2 regions of the Lactobacillus melliventris genome follow, and region 2 is predicted to be linked to the other one. Evidence: a T-box and tRNA genes for the amino acid it is inferred to sense, from the RefSeq annotation. Region 2 holds a T-box; the other holds one or more tRNA genes.
The links. A T-box is a leader RNA that pairs with one kind of tRNA and senses whether it is charged. The one in region 2 lies ahead of leuS (leucine--tRNA ligase), so its partner is inferred to be a tRNA-Leu.
Positions count from the first base shown of each region.

Region 1: it encodes a tRNA-Leu, which carries the amino acid that the T-box ahead of leuS (leucine--tRNA ligase) is inferred to sense. The anticodon was not compared.

Region 1 is NZ_JBHTMT010000003.1:190,518-197,923, forward strand. Features, by position in the region: gene ligA (NAD-dependent DNA ligase LigA) at 1-367, opposite strand, end outside; gene pcrA (DNA helicase PcrA) at 412-2,655, opposite strand; gene ACFQ32_RS04875 (glycoside hydrolase family 73 protein) at 2,734-3,381, opposite strand; tRNA gene ACFQ32_RS04880 (tRNA-Leu) at 3,547-3,632, opposite strand; gene ACFQ32_RS04885 (ABC transporter ATP-binding protein) at 3,706-5,457, opposite strand; gene ACFQ32_RS04890 (MarR family winged helix-turn-helix transcriptional regulator) at 5,535-6,191, opposite strand; gene ACFQ32_RS04895 (RNA-guided endonuclease InsQ/TnpB family protein) at 6,405-7,406, opposite strand, start outside.
Region 2 is NZ_JBHTMT010000001.1:10,620-18,025, reverse strand. Features, by position in the region: gene leuS (leucine--tRNA ligase) at 78-2,492, opposite strand; T-box leader at 2,529-2,719, opposite strand; gene ACFQ32_RS00095 (phosphatase PAP2 family protein) at 2,776-3,438, shown strand; gene ACFQ32_RS00090 (cupin domain-containing protein) at 3,497-3,985, opposite strand; gene ACFQ32_RS00085 (hypothetical protein) at 4,316-5,509, shown strand; gene ACFQ32_RS00080 (hypothetical protein) at 5,575-6,765, shown strand; gene ACFQ32_RS00075 (ATP-binding cassette domain-containing protein) at 6,762-7,373, shown strand; gene ACFQ32_RS00070 (hypothetical protein) at 7,378-7,406, shown strand, end outside.

The DNA of each region.
Region 1 (7,406 bases), on a different contig from region 2:
ACAAACCATCTATCTTTAATTCGACATTATAAGCAACTTCGTGACCTATTTGTTTTTGCACTCTGTCATCAAATTCCTGCAGTTCTTCTTTAGAAAAAACATCTCCCATTGATAACATCGGAATTTCATGAGAAACCTTAGTAAACTGATTGTCAATCTGTCCCCCTACTTTTTGAGTAATGGAATCTTGTGACACCAGTTGCGGAAATTCCTGCTCAAGTTCAACTAAACGATTATAGTTTTTATCGTACACATTATCTTCAACTTCAGGTGTGTCTTTTGTATAGTAGGCATTTGCCCATTCGTCTAGTTTATCTCTTAGAGCTGCGACTTCTTTTCTGGCCTCATCAAGAGTTAAATCTGCCATTTTCTTCCTCCTGATTTAAAACTATTTTTTTATTTCTGCTTTTATTATACCTTTTTAATTGGTGCAAATGCTGCTAGAAGCCGCTTGATTCCCTTACCACTAAAAGCAATATCAAGTTCCATGTCTTCGCCTTTGCCGTTAACTTTAGTTACAACACCTCTGCCCCAGGACTTATGCTCTACCTGGTCGCCGACATTCCAGCCTTTTTTCTCTGCTCCCACTGCACCAGCAGGTTTAACTTTGGGAGTATAAACCTGTGCACGTGCCCGTTCATCACTATTAGCAAAAGGTGCGGTTTCAGCTTGCAAGTTGGCACTAGTCAAAGTAATTGGAACGGAATTTTCAATATTCAGGTCGTCTTGATCAATTTCTGCTAAAAATCTGGAAGGAGGATTATTTTGCATTCTGCCATACATCATGCGTGAGTATGCATTGGTTAAAAACAGTTCGCGCTTAGCTCGGGTAATACCCACATAAGCCAATCTGCGCTCTTCCTCAAGCTGATCATCTTCCATCAAAGCGCGTGACAAAGGAAAAAGTCCATCTTCCATTCCCACTAAAAAGACTACTGGAAATTCCAGTCCCTTTGCGGCGTGTAATGTCATTAACGCAACTTGATCATCATTATTGGCCAAATCATCTTGGTCACTTAAAAGAGAAACCTCGGCCAAAAATTCACTCAAAGCATTTTCAGCGTCATCATTTTCTTCATATTCATCATCAAAGCGCTTAGTAACAGACAAAAATTCATCCAGGTTTTCTAATCTAGTTTCTGCTTCAATTGTATGTTCAGCTTTCAGGGCAGCAGTATAGCCAAAATCTTGCAGTATTTTTTCAGTCAGACCAGTAACTGTATGATCTTTAGCAAAGTTAATCGCATCGCGTAATTTAGCGCCAAAATCACTCAGTCTGGCGCCTGCCCGAGCAGTAACGCCCGACATACTAATGTGATCAAAGGCTCCTAAAATTGATAAACCGTTATCACGGGCAAAGTCCATAAAACGCCGCACACTAACTGGTCCAATACCGCGCTTAGGGGTGTTAATAATCCGGTTGAAACTCATGGAATCACTGGGATTAGCTACTAACTTTAAATAAGCCATAATATCCATGATTTCTTTTCTATCATAGAATTTATGCCCACCAACAATTTGGTAAGGAACATTTGACTTAACAAAGGACTCCTCAACTGTTCTGGATTGCGCATTAGTGCGGTATAATACCGCAAAATCGTGGTAAGAGCGCTTTTTCTCTTTTACCTCTTCTTGAATTTTGGCAATAATAAAGTGCGCTTCATCGTCGCCACTTTGGGCGCGATAATAAGTTACTTTTGCACCTTCACCTTGGTCTGTCCACAGCTTTTTGGCTTTGCGGTTACGATTATTCTTAATTACGGCATTAGCAGCTGCTAAAATATGACCAGTTGAACGGTAATTTTGCTCCAGTTTGACAGTTTGCACGCCATCATCATGATAGTCCTGCTCAAAATTCATAATGTTTTCCATGTTGGCACCGCGCCAGCCATAGATTGACTGATCCGCATCACCGACAACACAGATATTTTTATATTGTGCAGCTAAAGCATGACACAGTTCGTATTGTGCCTGGTTGGTATCCTGGTATTCATCTACCAGTAAATAACGAAATTTATTTTGATAATAATGTAAAACTGTCGGAGCCTTTTTGAATAAAACCAGAGTTTGCATAATCAAATCATCAAAGTCCATAATTTGATCATTCTTTAGGCGTTTTTGATACTCCTGATACACTTGAGCAGTTATTTTTTCAAAAGGTGAGGCAGCGCTGGCTGAAAATGCATCTGGAGTAAGTAAATCATTTTTGCCATTGGAAATGGCAGACAAAATCCTCCGTGGTTCATACATTTTGGGATTAATATTTTGCTCTTTTTGAATATGTTTAATTAAAGTGAGCTGTTCAGCTGAATCAGCAATCGAAAAGTTACCGCTATAACCAATTTTTTCAGCATCCCGTCTTAATATACGGACACAAAGAGCATGAAAAGTCGACATCCAGATACCGTCAGCCTGCTGTCCCAATAACTTATATTCACGCTCTTTCATTTCAGTAGCAGCTTTATTGGTAAAAGTAATAGCCAAAATATTCCAAGGCGCGATCCCTTTTTCAGCAACTAGATAAGCAATTCGCCGCGTTAGCACAGACGTTTTCCCGGAACCAGCTCCAGCAACGACTAATAAAGGCCCTTCTGTAATCTGTACTGCTTTTTTTTGCTCTGGATTTAAACCTTTTAAAATTGATTCTACGCTCATTCTGAATCCTTTCACCCTAAAATTTATAACTCTTCTATTGTACCAAAAATCGTAATTGTATTTGCTCCCCTGTGCATTCTATTTATCAAAACGGTCAAGATTGTATTCTTCAATTAATTTAATCAGTTTATCTGCATAATCAGGGTCGGTGGCATAGCCGTCCTTGACTAAAGCACGAGCCTGAGCCTCATAATTTTTGGCTGCCAGAACGTGCCGGTACTGCTTGGCATCCCAAGTCGTCCCCTTTTGGAACAAGCGCGCATGAGCCCTGATTGAAGCTTCATAAGAGTCATAGATTTGAAAACGAGCTTTGATTTCAATCCATTTACCTTTTTCAAATTCTTTGGTTTTCAAGACAGCAGAAGTATTAGGGTTATTGCCTTTGACGCCAAAGAGGTTATTGTATTTTTGGGAAAGATCGCTTTTACCATAATCACTTTCGAGACAGGCTTGAGCAATTGTGATACTAGGTAAAAGATCAAAAGATTTATCCACTTCTTTAGCTATCGGGCCAATTTCGCGGATAAACGCCTTATGCTGTCTGATAATCTTTTGTCTTGCCTCTTCACGCGCAAGCTGCTCTTGTCTGATCTGCTCAGACTGAATTGCCTGCCTCCGATAATAACGAAAAGCCACAAAAGCAATTATTAACAAAAATAAAATAATAAAAGTGCGCATAATGATTGCTGTATTAGATAACTTTTTGCTTCTTCGTTTTCTCGCCATTTGTTTTCCCTTGCTTTAAAAAAATCTCTTCTTAAGTATAACCTCTCTTAATTATAAAACTATGCAATATAATTAATTTTTAAAATAAAGTTAGTTGGTTGCAAAATAAATCTGCTTAAAAAAATTAAGCACAAAAAAATGGAGCCAAAGCTCCATCAAAGCAAATGCGGGCAAGAAGACTCGAACTTCCACGATCTAAAAGCGATCACAAGATCCTTAGTCTTGCGCGTCTGCCATTCCGCCATGCCCGCAACACATTCAATACTATAACCCAAAATTGAATTTAGCACAAGAGTTTTCTTAATCATTTTTATTTAAAAGCGGTTAATTTACCATCTGCTCGGTGACATACTTAGCGTATAAACTATGCTTTTGCATCAATTCGTGGTGGGTTCCATGGCCTGTAACCTTACCGTGTTCTATAAAATATATTTGATCGGCATTAACAATCGTCGCCAGTCGGTGCGCAATTACTAAAGTAGTTCTGTTAACCATCAGTTTATCGAGTGCTTGTTGCACTTTTCCCTCTGATTCTGAATCGAGACTCGCAGTAGCTTCATCCAGCATTAAAATCTTGGGATCACGTAAAAAAGCTCGGGCAATAGCTAAGCGTTGCTTTTGACCACCAGAGAGCTTAATTCCGCGCTCACCTATTTCAGTCTCCATCTGATCAGGAAATTCACGGACAAATTGGTCCGCATAAGCCAAAGAAAGTCCATGCCAAAGATCTTCATCGGTCATCTTTTTAGTTAAACCATAAACCAGGTTTTCCCGAATTGTACCAGAAAAAATAGCACTATTTTGAGAAACATAGCCTATTTGGCAGCGCCAATTTGCCAGGTCAATATCTTGAATATCCTGCTCTCCAATAGTAATTTTGCCACTATCCGGTTGGTAAAACCGCTCTAGTAATGCAAAAATAGTTGACTTCCCGCCACCGCTGGGACCAGCAAAAGCGATCACAGAATTAGGCCGCGAAACAAATGAAATTGACTGTAAAACTGGTTCATTTTTCACATAGCTGAAATTCAGATTTTGTGCAGTTAAAGTTTTATTAGTTAAATCGCAGGTCTGTTGACCCAAATTCTTTTCGGGCTCTATTCGTAAAATTTCTTGGATACGTTCAGTTGAGCCTAAGGCTTTTTGAATCTGGGAGAAAAAGGTGGCAAAATTGGCAACAGGGCCAATAACATTAAATAAGTACAGTAAAAAGGCCACTAATGAACCACTTGTTAAAGAACCTTGACCAACGCGAATAATGCCAAAAGCCAAAATGCCGGCAAAAGCAGCCATCATCAAGGTCATAATGATTGGCTGTAAAACAGCTTCGACGCGTGCGTCTAAAACTCCAATGGTGAAAATTTTATTGATTCGGTGATTACCAGCTTCCTGCTCATGTTTTTCACCGTTACTGGATTTAATTAAGCGGACCTCAGATAGTTTTTCACTGACCTCACCATTAAATTTGGCTGTTTCCGCTTGTAGTTTCCGACCTAGTCTCACCATTATGCGACCAACCGGTAATAAAATTACTACCACAATAGGAACTACGACAAACATTAAGGTGGCCATTTCCCAATCCATCACAAATAAAATGATTAATGAGAAAAATAATTGGATTGCGCCGGTAATAAAATTAGGAAACTGCGAAGCCAGTAAATCTTTTATTATTCCAGTATCATTGACTAGTCGCGAGCTGCTTTCACCCACTTTATTAGCATCAAAATAAGTAACAGGTAATTTTAACAGGTGAGCCCATAACCGTTCACGCAGGGTCTTGACTACGCTTTCACCAAAATAGCGCAGTACGTATCCGCCCAAAGTTCCTAAAACTAGCTGCAACACAAAAACTACAATGATAATAATTAAACTTGAATAATTAAAGTTATCCCATTTACTAGTGTCCACCAGCTGCCTGGTTAATAAAGGTAATGCTAAATTGGCTGCACTTGTGACAAGACTAAGTAGTAAACCAATTATGAACAAAGACTTTTTCACATTTAAACTTTTTAGCAGGTCTAAAAAGTCACTAATTTTAACATTTTGCTTTCCATCTTTACGTGACCCAAATGCCATAAAAGATACCGGCTTTCCTTATTTAGACTAAATAAAAAAGTTTTTCAATAATTGAAAAACTTTAATCATGTTGCTAATTATAAATCTTCATCTTCATTATGCCAAAATTTACGCCAAAAGTCGCGGTCATAACCGTGCATCTTATCATAATCGCAATAATTTCTGTTAAAATCAGTGCGAGGAAAGTCATGATGGTAGTGATGCCGTTCATGCATATGATGACACATAGCGCGCATATCTGATCTTGAAAAGTTATGCTCAGCGGCATATTCACGCCATTTTTTAATTCTTTCCATCCGATAGGCCGGATCAACAAAAGAACTGGCTTTATCCTTAAAATCATCATCCCAGCCCGCAGCAATTTTTTGCAGATACTGACCGAATTGGTCTTGCTCTTCTGCAGTTAAACCGGCAAAAAATGGCGCAGTATCTTGCTTGGCTTTTTGTTCGGCTAACTTTGTGGCCTTTTCTTTTCCGCTCTCTGTTAGATAAACTCGTTTAACCCGTTTGTCTTGCTCATCAACTTCACGTCGGATACCGCCCTTTAACTCCATTTTTTTCAACAATTCTGCTAAAGACCCGGGCTTCAGAGCCAAAATCTCAGCCAGATAATTTTGGGTTAGGCCGTCTTCCAACTTTAAGATTGCTAAAACTCGTTTTTGACCAGATATCGGCTCTTTATTCTGAAACATGTAGTAGCGACTGGCACGCATAATAAAATGAAGTTGTTTCATTAATTGATCACTTGTTTGACTCATTATTAAGCTGATATATAAAACATAGAAGAAAGCAGAATTTCTTGTTTTTTCTACTTTCCGAAAGAAAATATTTTTCCTTTCTTTATTTTACTTACTGTCGTCTTCATTAGTTTTCTGATATCTCTCTTGAGGTGATCACATTGACTAACTCTTACAGCTTGAGGACATATCCTGCCCCATTATTACTTTTTACTTGGCTAGTGCTAATAAATTACGCACCGCATTTTCATCACGATCGGCTTTATAGCCACACTGATAACAAATATACTCATTGTGCTTAGTATGGTGCTTAACATTGCCTGCTAGCTTGATCTTTTCTGGACCAGTTTTAATGTAACCACAGTTAGCACAACGTTGTGTGGATGGGTATAAGCGGCTTGCTAAAACCAATTCTTTACCATACCACTTGCACTTATAAACTAATTCCTGCCGAAACTTTCCAAACATTGAACGATGTAAACCTTTAGATGCTATTCCCATTTTCATTGCTTTAACATCTAAATCTTCAATGACAATTTGATCGTAATCAGTTACTAACTTAGTCGTGAACTTTTGCAGTAAATCAGTTTGAATATTATTAACTTTACGATAATCACGTTGCAGTTTGTTTTTCACTGCTTGGTAATTACAACTTTTAAGAGCTGTTTTTAAACCATTTACTGTTCGCTTACGTGCCAGTTGACGTTGATAATGTTTGATACGCTCATATAGTTTAACTAGTTTCCTAGGTAAAACTTGTAAGTTACCGCCCGTCCAATTAAAATGACCAACATTTACATCAACTGCAGTTTTTTGACCAGTTTTTGCCTTTACCTTAGGCTCAAATTGATAAGTTAAAGCTGCTGTATAATGTCCGCTCTCTTTTAAGATACTAACGGTTAACAATTTCGTCATTTGTGGCTTTTCTGCTAGTTTAATATCAAACCAGTCTTCTTTAACCACTCCTCGAGGACGGTCTAAACGTAACTTGCCATTAATAATCTTAGCTCGATCTGTTTTAAAGCCTTGACGGGCCGCCTTTTTGCTTTTGAATTGTGGCTTGCCCCAATCAGGTTGAGCTTTGTCAAAAAAATTCTGCCATGCCTGTGCCAAGTCTTTAATTGCTAATTGCAAGCAACGAGCTGATAATTTATCTTGCCAATCTTCTTTGTTAGCGACTAATTCATTACGTACTCGATATTGGTTGGGCTT
Region 2 (7,406 bases):
GTCTACTAACTATATTATTGTGAATGAAAATGGGCAATTAACAACAAATATACTTTGCACTTTAGGAAAAATTAACTTTATTTAGCTACAATATTGACAATCTTATTTGGTACGACAATGACCTTTTTAATATCTTTGCCTTCTAAAAATTTCTGGACGTGAGGCAATGCCAATGCTTGTTTTTGAGCTTGATCTTTATCCATGTCAACAGCCGCCTTAAAATTGCCACGCAGCTTGCCATTTACTTGAACCATAATTTCGACTGTTGATTCAACCAGTTTGGCTGAATCATAGGTTGGCCATTTGGCAAAAGTTACGGATTGCTCATGACCAAAGATTTGCCAGATTTCTTCCATCATGTGAGGAGCGATTGGGGCTAAAAGCGTAATGAAACCTTCCGCATATTTTCTTGGAATCGTTTTTGCTTTTTGCGCAGCATTAACAAAGACCATTAATTGAGAAATTGCAGTATTGAAATGTAAGTCATCAAAATCTTCAGTTACTTTTTTAACAGTTTCGTTATAAATTTTATCTAAAGTGCCATCGTTTTCAGCCACAATATTTTCTTGTGGTATGGCTTTAAGATCCAAATCATTAACGAACAGACGCCAAACTCTGTCTAAGAACTTTTTGGTTGAAGCAGGACCATTATCATCCCAGTCAATGGATGCATCAAGGGGTCCCATGAACATTTCATACATTCTAAGACTGTCTGCACCATACTCATCAATGACATCATCTGGATTAACTACATTACCTTTTGACTTGGACATTTTATCATGATCTTTCAGGATTAATCCTTGATTGAATAGTCTTTGGAATGGTTCTTCATTAGGAACAACACCTAAATCATACAATACCATATTCCAGAATCTGGCATAAAGCAGGTGCCGGACAGCATGTTCTGCGCCACCAATATAAAGGTCAACTGGCATCCACTTCTTTAGCATTTCGTAATCAGCCAGCTTATTATCATTATGTGGATCAACAAAGCGTAAGAAATACCATGATGAACCTGCCCAATTAGGCATGGTATTAGTTTCTCTTTTACCTTTACGACCGTTTTTGTCAACTACATTTACCCAGTCCTGCAAGTTTACCAATGGACTTTCAGGTGTACCTGACGGCTTAATGTCGGTTGCATGAGGTAAAACGAGCGGTAATTCATCTTCTGGAACCAATGTAGTTTCTCCATCTTCCCAGTGAATTACTGGAATTGGTTCACCCCAATAACGCTGACGACTAAATTCCCAGTCTCGTAACTTGTAATTAACCTTTTTTTCTCCAGCGTGGTGTTCAGTAAGCCACCCAACGATTTTATCCTTTGCTTCTGCATTGTTAAGTCCATTTAAAAACTCTGAATCTATATGAGGGCCGTCACCAGTATATGCTTCTTGTGCAACATCTCCGCCCTTAATAACTGGTTTAATAGGCAAATTGAATTTCCGAGCGAACTCATAATCACGCGTATCATGGGCCGGTACAGCCATTACGGCACCAGTCCCATAGCTAGCAAGAACATAATCAGCAATCCAAATTGGAATTTCTTTGTTGTTTACGGGGTTAATGGCGTAAGCGCCAGTAAAGACTCCAGTTTTGGTTTTATTTAAATCTGTTCTTTCAAGGTCGGACTTAGATTCAATTTGCTTAATATAAGCGTTAACTTCATCTTTTTGACCAGCGGTCATAATTTTTTGGACTAATTTATTTTCAGGAGCTAAAACAGCATAGGTTGCGCCAAATAAAGTATCTGGTCGGGTACTAAAGACATCAAATGTTTCATTAGAATTTTTAACCTTAAAAGTAATTTGGGCACCTACTGACCGCCCAATCCAGTTACGTTGCATTTCTTTAATATTTTCTGGCCAGTCAAGATTATCCAAACCGGCAAGAAGACGATCTGCATATTTAGTTATTCTCAACATCCATTGCTTCATGTTGCGCCGATATATAGGATAACCACCGCGTTCAGTCTTACCATCAACAATATCTTCGTTAGCAACAACTGTACCTAAATCAGGTGACCAGTTAACCGGTGCTTCCGCTTCATAGGCCAAATCATTTTTATACATTTGTTCAAATGTCCATTGGGTCCACTTGTAATACTTAGGATCGCAAGTTGCTAGTTCCCTGTTCCAGTCGTATGAGAATCCTAGAGTATTAAGCTGCCGTTTGAAATTGGCAATATTTTCAGTAGTAACAACTGCCGGGTCTTGCCCAGTCTGAAGAGCATACTGTTCAGTCGGAAGGCCAAAAGCATCCCAGCCCATTGGGTGCAGTACATTATAGCCTTGGCTACGTTTCATCCTTGCAATGATATCTGTTGCTGTGTACCCTTCGGGGTGTCCTACGTGAAGTCCCTTACCAGATGGAAAAGGAAACATATCTAAAACATAAAAATTCTTCTTTTTGGGATCGTTACCTGTTTTAAAAGTTTGATTTTTTTCCCAGTAATCCTGCCATTTTTTTTCAACAACTTTGTGATTGTACATATTTTTACCTCATAAAAAAAGTCCTATGAAATTCTTTCATAGGACGAATAATCGCGGTACCACCTAAGTTCCACGCCAAAAGCGTGACACTTCTTGCCCCTTAACGCGGATAGCAAACGTTAGAATTGTTCCAGGCTCAGTTCACAATCTTTTTTCTAGTCTTGCACCAACCGACTTTTCTCTATAGAAAAATAAAACTGCTACTAGTTCCTGATCTTTATTTTTTGACCAATAATGATTATAATTTACCACAAATGCAAAAAAAAACAAGGGGAGAAAATTTTTGAACAAAACGATACAAACAAAGAGAGACACGATAATACCTGCGACCATATTTTTGATTTTGTACGCGATCTGGGCAATTTTAGTTGCTTCTGAAAATCAATTTATTCACAATTTTGACCAATCAATGATTAATATTATCTGCAACAATAATCCTATTATAATCAAGTTTGCGACAACTTTTACTAATTTAGGAAATACAAATGTAATCACAATTGAAACTATAATTTTGGTGATTGTTTTAGCACTTAGCAAAAGATTTGCATGTGCTGTTTTTACTACAGGAACCATGATAGGTGCTAACGGCTATAATTGGATCATCAAGCATGCTATTGCAAGGCACAGACCACTTACTGAACATCTTGTTGCTGCACATGGTTACAGTTTTCCCTCAGGTCACTCTGTTGGCAGTGCTACTTTATTTGGAATTTTAATTGTTCTAACAATTTTATTAATCAAAAATAAAGCTGCTAAAACAGTATTATGTCTTGTTTGGGCTTGTTTTCCAATATTAATTGGTTACACCAGAATTTTCATTCATGTCCATTATCCATCTGACGTAATTGGGGGTTTTCTAGAGGGAATCGCATTTCTCTTAATTGGATACTCCTTTCTTTACCATTATTATTTAGAAAGTCAAAGAGCACAAAGCAATTTATACTAAGTAAAAGGATTCAAACTGATTTAAAGTTTTGAATCCTTTTTTTAGTATCAAAATCATTCTAATCCAGCGCTAACCGCTCAATGACTTTTTTGTAGGCAGGATATTGTTTGAGTAAATCTGCCTTTTTAAGCAGTTCAAAGTCGTGATAATCAAATCCTGGCGAAACTACACAGCTTACTAAACAAAAACTATCTGGTTTTACAACTTCCGAAGCAAAAATGGTATTCTTCGGAACTCTAAATTGCATTCTTTCACCAGCAGAAACATTTTTACCCAATTTAACGGCTGAATATTTACCTTCTGGAGTAATACAGTGAATAGTAATCGCTTCACCGTCATGGTAATACCACATTTCATCATGATTCAAACGGTGAAAGTGAGAACAACTTGTGTCATCAAGCAAAAAATAGATGGATGTATAATAAAACCGTTCTGCTTTACTATCTTCATCATAAAACTGCTTATCACTCGCATAAACTTGCCTGAACCAGCCACCTTCTTGATGCGGTTCAAGATTTAGTGCTTTGATATAATCGTCACGTTTCATTTTTTCTCCTTAACAAAAATTCAAATTATATATACAAATTTAACTCATTTTCACTTTAAAGTCAGCTAGTAATTTTTAAAACAAAAGTTTAACTACATATTAATTTTTCAATTTATTAATTAAATTTACCCTTTGGATAATAAATATTATATGAATTTTTGATTGCAAAAAAGGAAATAATATTATATCATCAAGTAACAAAATATTTGCACTTAAAAGGTATTGTGTTATTGCTGTGATATTAATTTTAATATTAAAGTCATAAAAACTGCTAGATCAATAATTTTAATCTAGCAGTTTTTTTAAACCTAAATTAAGAGGTGACGAAAAATGCCGTACGTGAAGTTAAAAGTTAAGCAAATGCTCAAAAGTAAATTTACCTGGATCAGTCTGTTAGCTATTCTAGTAGGTTGCCTCTCTTTTTGGACAAAGAATTATTATGCTAGCAAGTCTGACAGTATGGAACTTAGTACTGCAAAAGCTAATGTAGCTATTCAAAAGAAAAACGTCATATATTTTCAAAAAGAACTCAAACAGAAAAAATTAGATGAGGACAATAAGAAGCAAATAAGAAAAAGTCTAAAGGGTTCCCAATCAGATATAGCTGAAAAACAAAAACTCATTAAGGCCCTCCAGTCCAAAGATTGGCAAAAAGCCTATCCGATCATGATTAAAGAAGCCAAATTTTGGCTTGCTGATGCTAAGAAAAATGGCTCGAATAGTGAAGCCGTTGCTATAAGTAAACGTGATTTATTGGAACTGCAAACATTAGCCAAACAACATTTACCAAAAGAACAGACTATTAATCCAGTAAAAGGCGGTTTTTTTCTTATTTTTGTTATGGAACAATTCTTACCTATACTTGTAGTCCTAGCCGTTATTTTTGTTCTGGTAAAAATATTTGCAATTGATTACTTTGACCGTATGAGGCTAGGCAACTTATTACCGCAAAATAGATTGGTATTAAGCGAATTTTCTACTGGTTCTTTAATGGGTTTCTGTTATTTTCTCGTTACCTTCTTGTTGATTTTTTTGATACCTAGTCTTTTTGCCGGAACTGGCAATTTTAACTATCCAATTGCGGGCATGAACCCTGTGACTAAAGAATATATTTTTATTCCAATGCATCAACTCTTGTTGCCAATTTTAATGTTAGAATTGTTAAGTTTTATCTTTATCTCAGGCATGGTGTTATTTTTCGTTCAGTTTTTTAAGAATCCTATTATTGCGTTACTTTTTTCTGTACTGGTATTGGTTGGAGGTATGGTTATCCCACAATACATAGTAGCTGAACGGAGCTTTGCTCAGTTCATTCCGATGAGCTACTTCTTTGCTTTACAACCAGTGAATGGCATGTTTGGTATCAGTAATTCCTATGTCATCGCAGATGAAACGAAATTGGTAACTTATCCGCAAGTAAATTTTACTAACGGTGTAATTGTTTTACTAGTAGGAATATTAATTCTTTTGCTTCTAAATTACTTTGTCGCCGAAAAAGCACAAAAAGGAATAAAAACAAGTTAACTTTATCAAAATTATCTTAAAACGTCTAAACTATCTTTTTAATTTTATATAAAGAGGTGAGAAAAATGCCATATTTTAAGTTACAAATCAAACAGGTGCTCAAAAGTAAATTTACCTGGATTAGCCTTTTAGCCATTTTACTCGGATGTTTTTATTTTTGGATAAAAAACTACAATTCTCGCTATATTAATCCGCGCATAATAGAAGCTAAAGAAAATATAGCTCTGGAAGAGAAAAATGTCAGATATTATCAAAAACAGTTACAAAAAGCTAATTTGACCAAAACAACCCGCCACAAAATTGAACTGGATCTGGCAGAGAATAAGTCATCTATGAAAGAATTTAAGACCTTAATTAAAGCAATTCAAACGAATAAGTGGCAGCAGGCTTATCAAATCATAATAAAGCAGGAAAAATACAATCTTGCTGATGCAAAACGTAATGATGCCAGTAAAGAAAATATACTGGCAATTGAAAGTAATATTCAAAAATTACAGTATCTGAAACGAAATAACTTACCAGAAGAAAATGAGCACTATTCTGTTAAGGGCGGATTTTTTATATTAGAAATGATGCAGGAAGTCTTGCCACCTTTAGCAGTTTTAGCCGTAATTTTTATTCTGATCAAGTTATATTCGTCCGGTTTTTATGAACGAATGCTTCTAGCAAATCTTTTACCGCAAAAAAATCATTTGCTGATTGAATTTGGCGCTGGTTCGTTAATTGGATTCGGTTATTTCTTAGCAGCATTTCTATTGCTTTTTATTATTCCGAGTATATTTTTCGGGACTGGTAACTTTAAATATCCGATGATGGGCATAGACGCAGTAGCTAAACGGAATATCTTCATTCCAATGTATCAGTTGTTTTGCCCTACTTTAATTTTAGAATTATTTAGCTTTATGTTCATTGCAAGTGTGGTTTTGCTTTTCGTACAAGTATTTAAAAACCGTCTGTTGGCATTATTCATTTCTGTTCTGATATTAGTTGGTGGTATGGTTCTCCCACAATACGTAGTAGCAGCGAGAAATTTTGCCCAATTCATCCCCATGAGCTATTTTTTCTCCTTACAACCAGTCGATGGTATGTTTGGCATCAGTAATGCCTATGTCTTTGCTGATGAAACTAAATTAGTTACTTATCCGCAAGTTAATTTTACTAATGGCATGCTAGTTTTAGCCCTAGGAATTATTATTCTGTTATTTTTAAACTACCTCACAGCACGAAAAGCCCAGAAAGGGAGGAAAACAAGATGATTGAAATTAGAGATTTAACCCTTACATTACGCGAACCCATACTCAAAAATGCCAATTTTAACTTTCAAAATGGCAAAATATACATGCTTCATGCACTTAACGGCACTGGTAAAACCAGTGTCCTCAGAACTATGGTCAGCTTACTGGCGCCAAGTTCAGGCCAAGTCTTGTTTGACGGCAAGCCTTTTGCTGAAGTCAAAAGCCAGGTTTTTTACCTCGAAACTTCTGACTGGTTTGACAAAAATCTTTCGGGGTTCGATTATATGCAATTTGTTAAAAACGAGTGGCATTCAAACCTGGATCTACAAGATATCATAAACCGCTGGGGAATGAATAATTATGTAAAAACTGCAATTAGAAAGTATTCATTGGGGATGAAGCAAAAATTGGTGGTTGCCCTTTACGAGTTAAGTGATGCCCAGTACTTACTAATGGATGAAATTAATAATGGCCTTGACAGTGATAGCCGGCAAACTCTTTATCAGGAATTAGCCAATTTAGCAAAGCAAAACAAGCTTATTATTATGGCTTCTCATTATCAAGATGAAGTAGCAGGAATTGTTGATGATACTTTGACATTAAAGCACCACCAATTAGTTCGAGGATAGAGCTATGGCCTATTTCGAATTACAATTTAAAAA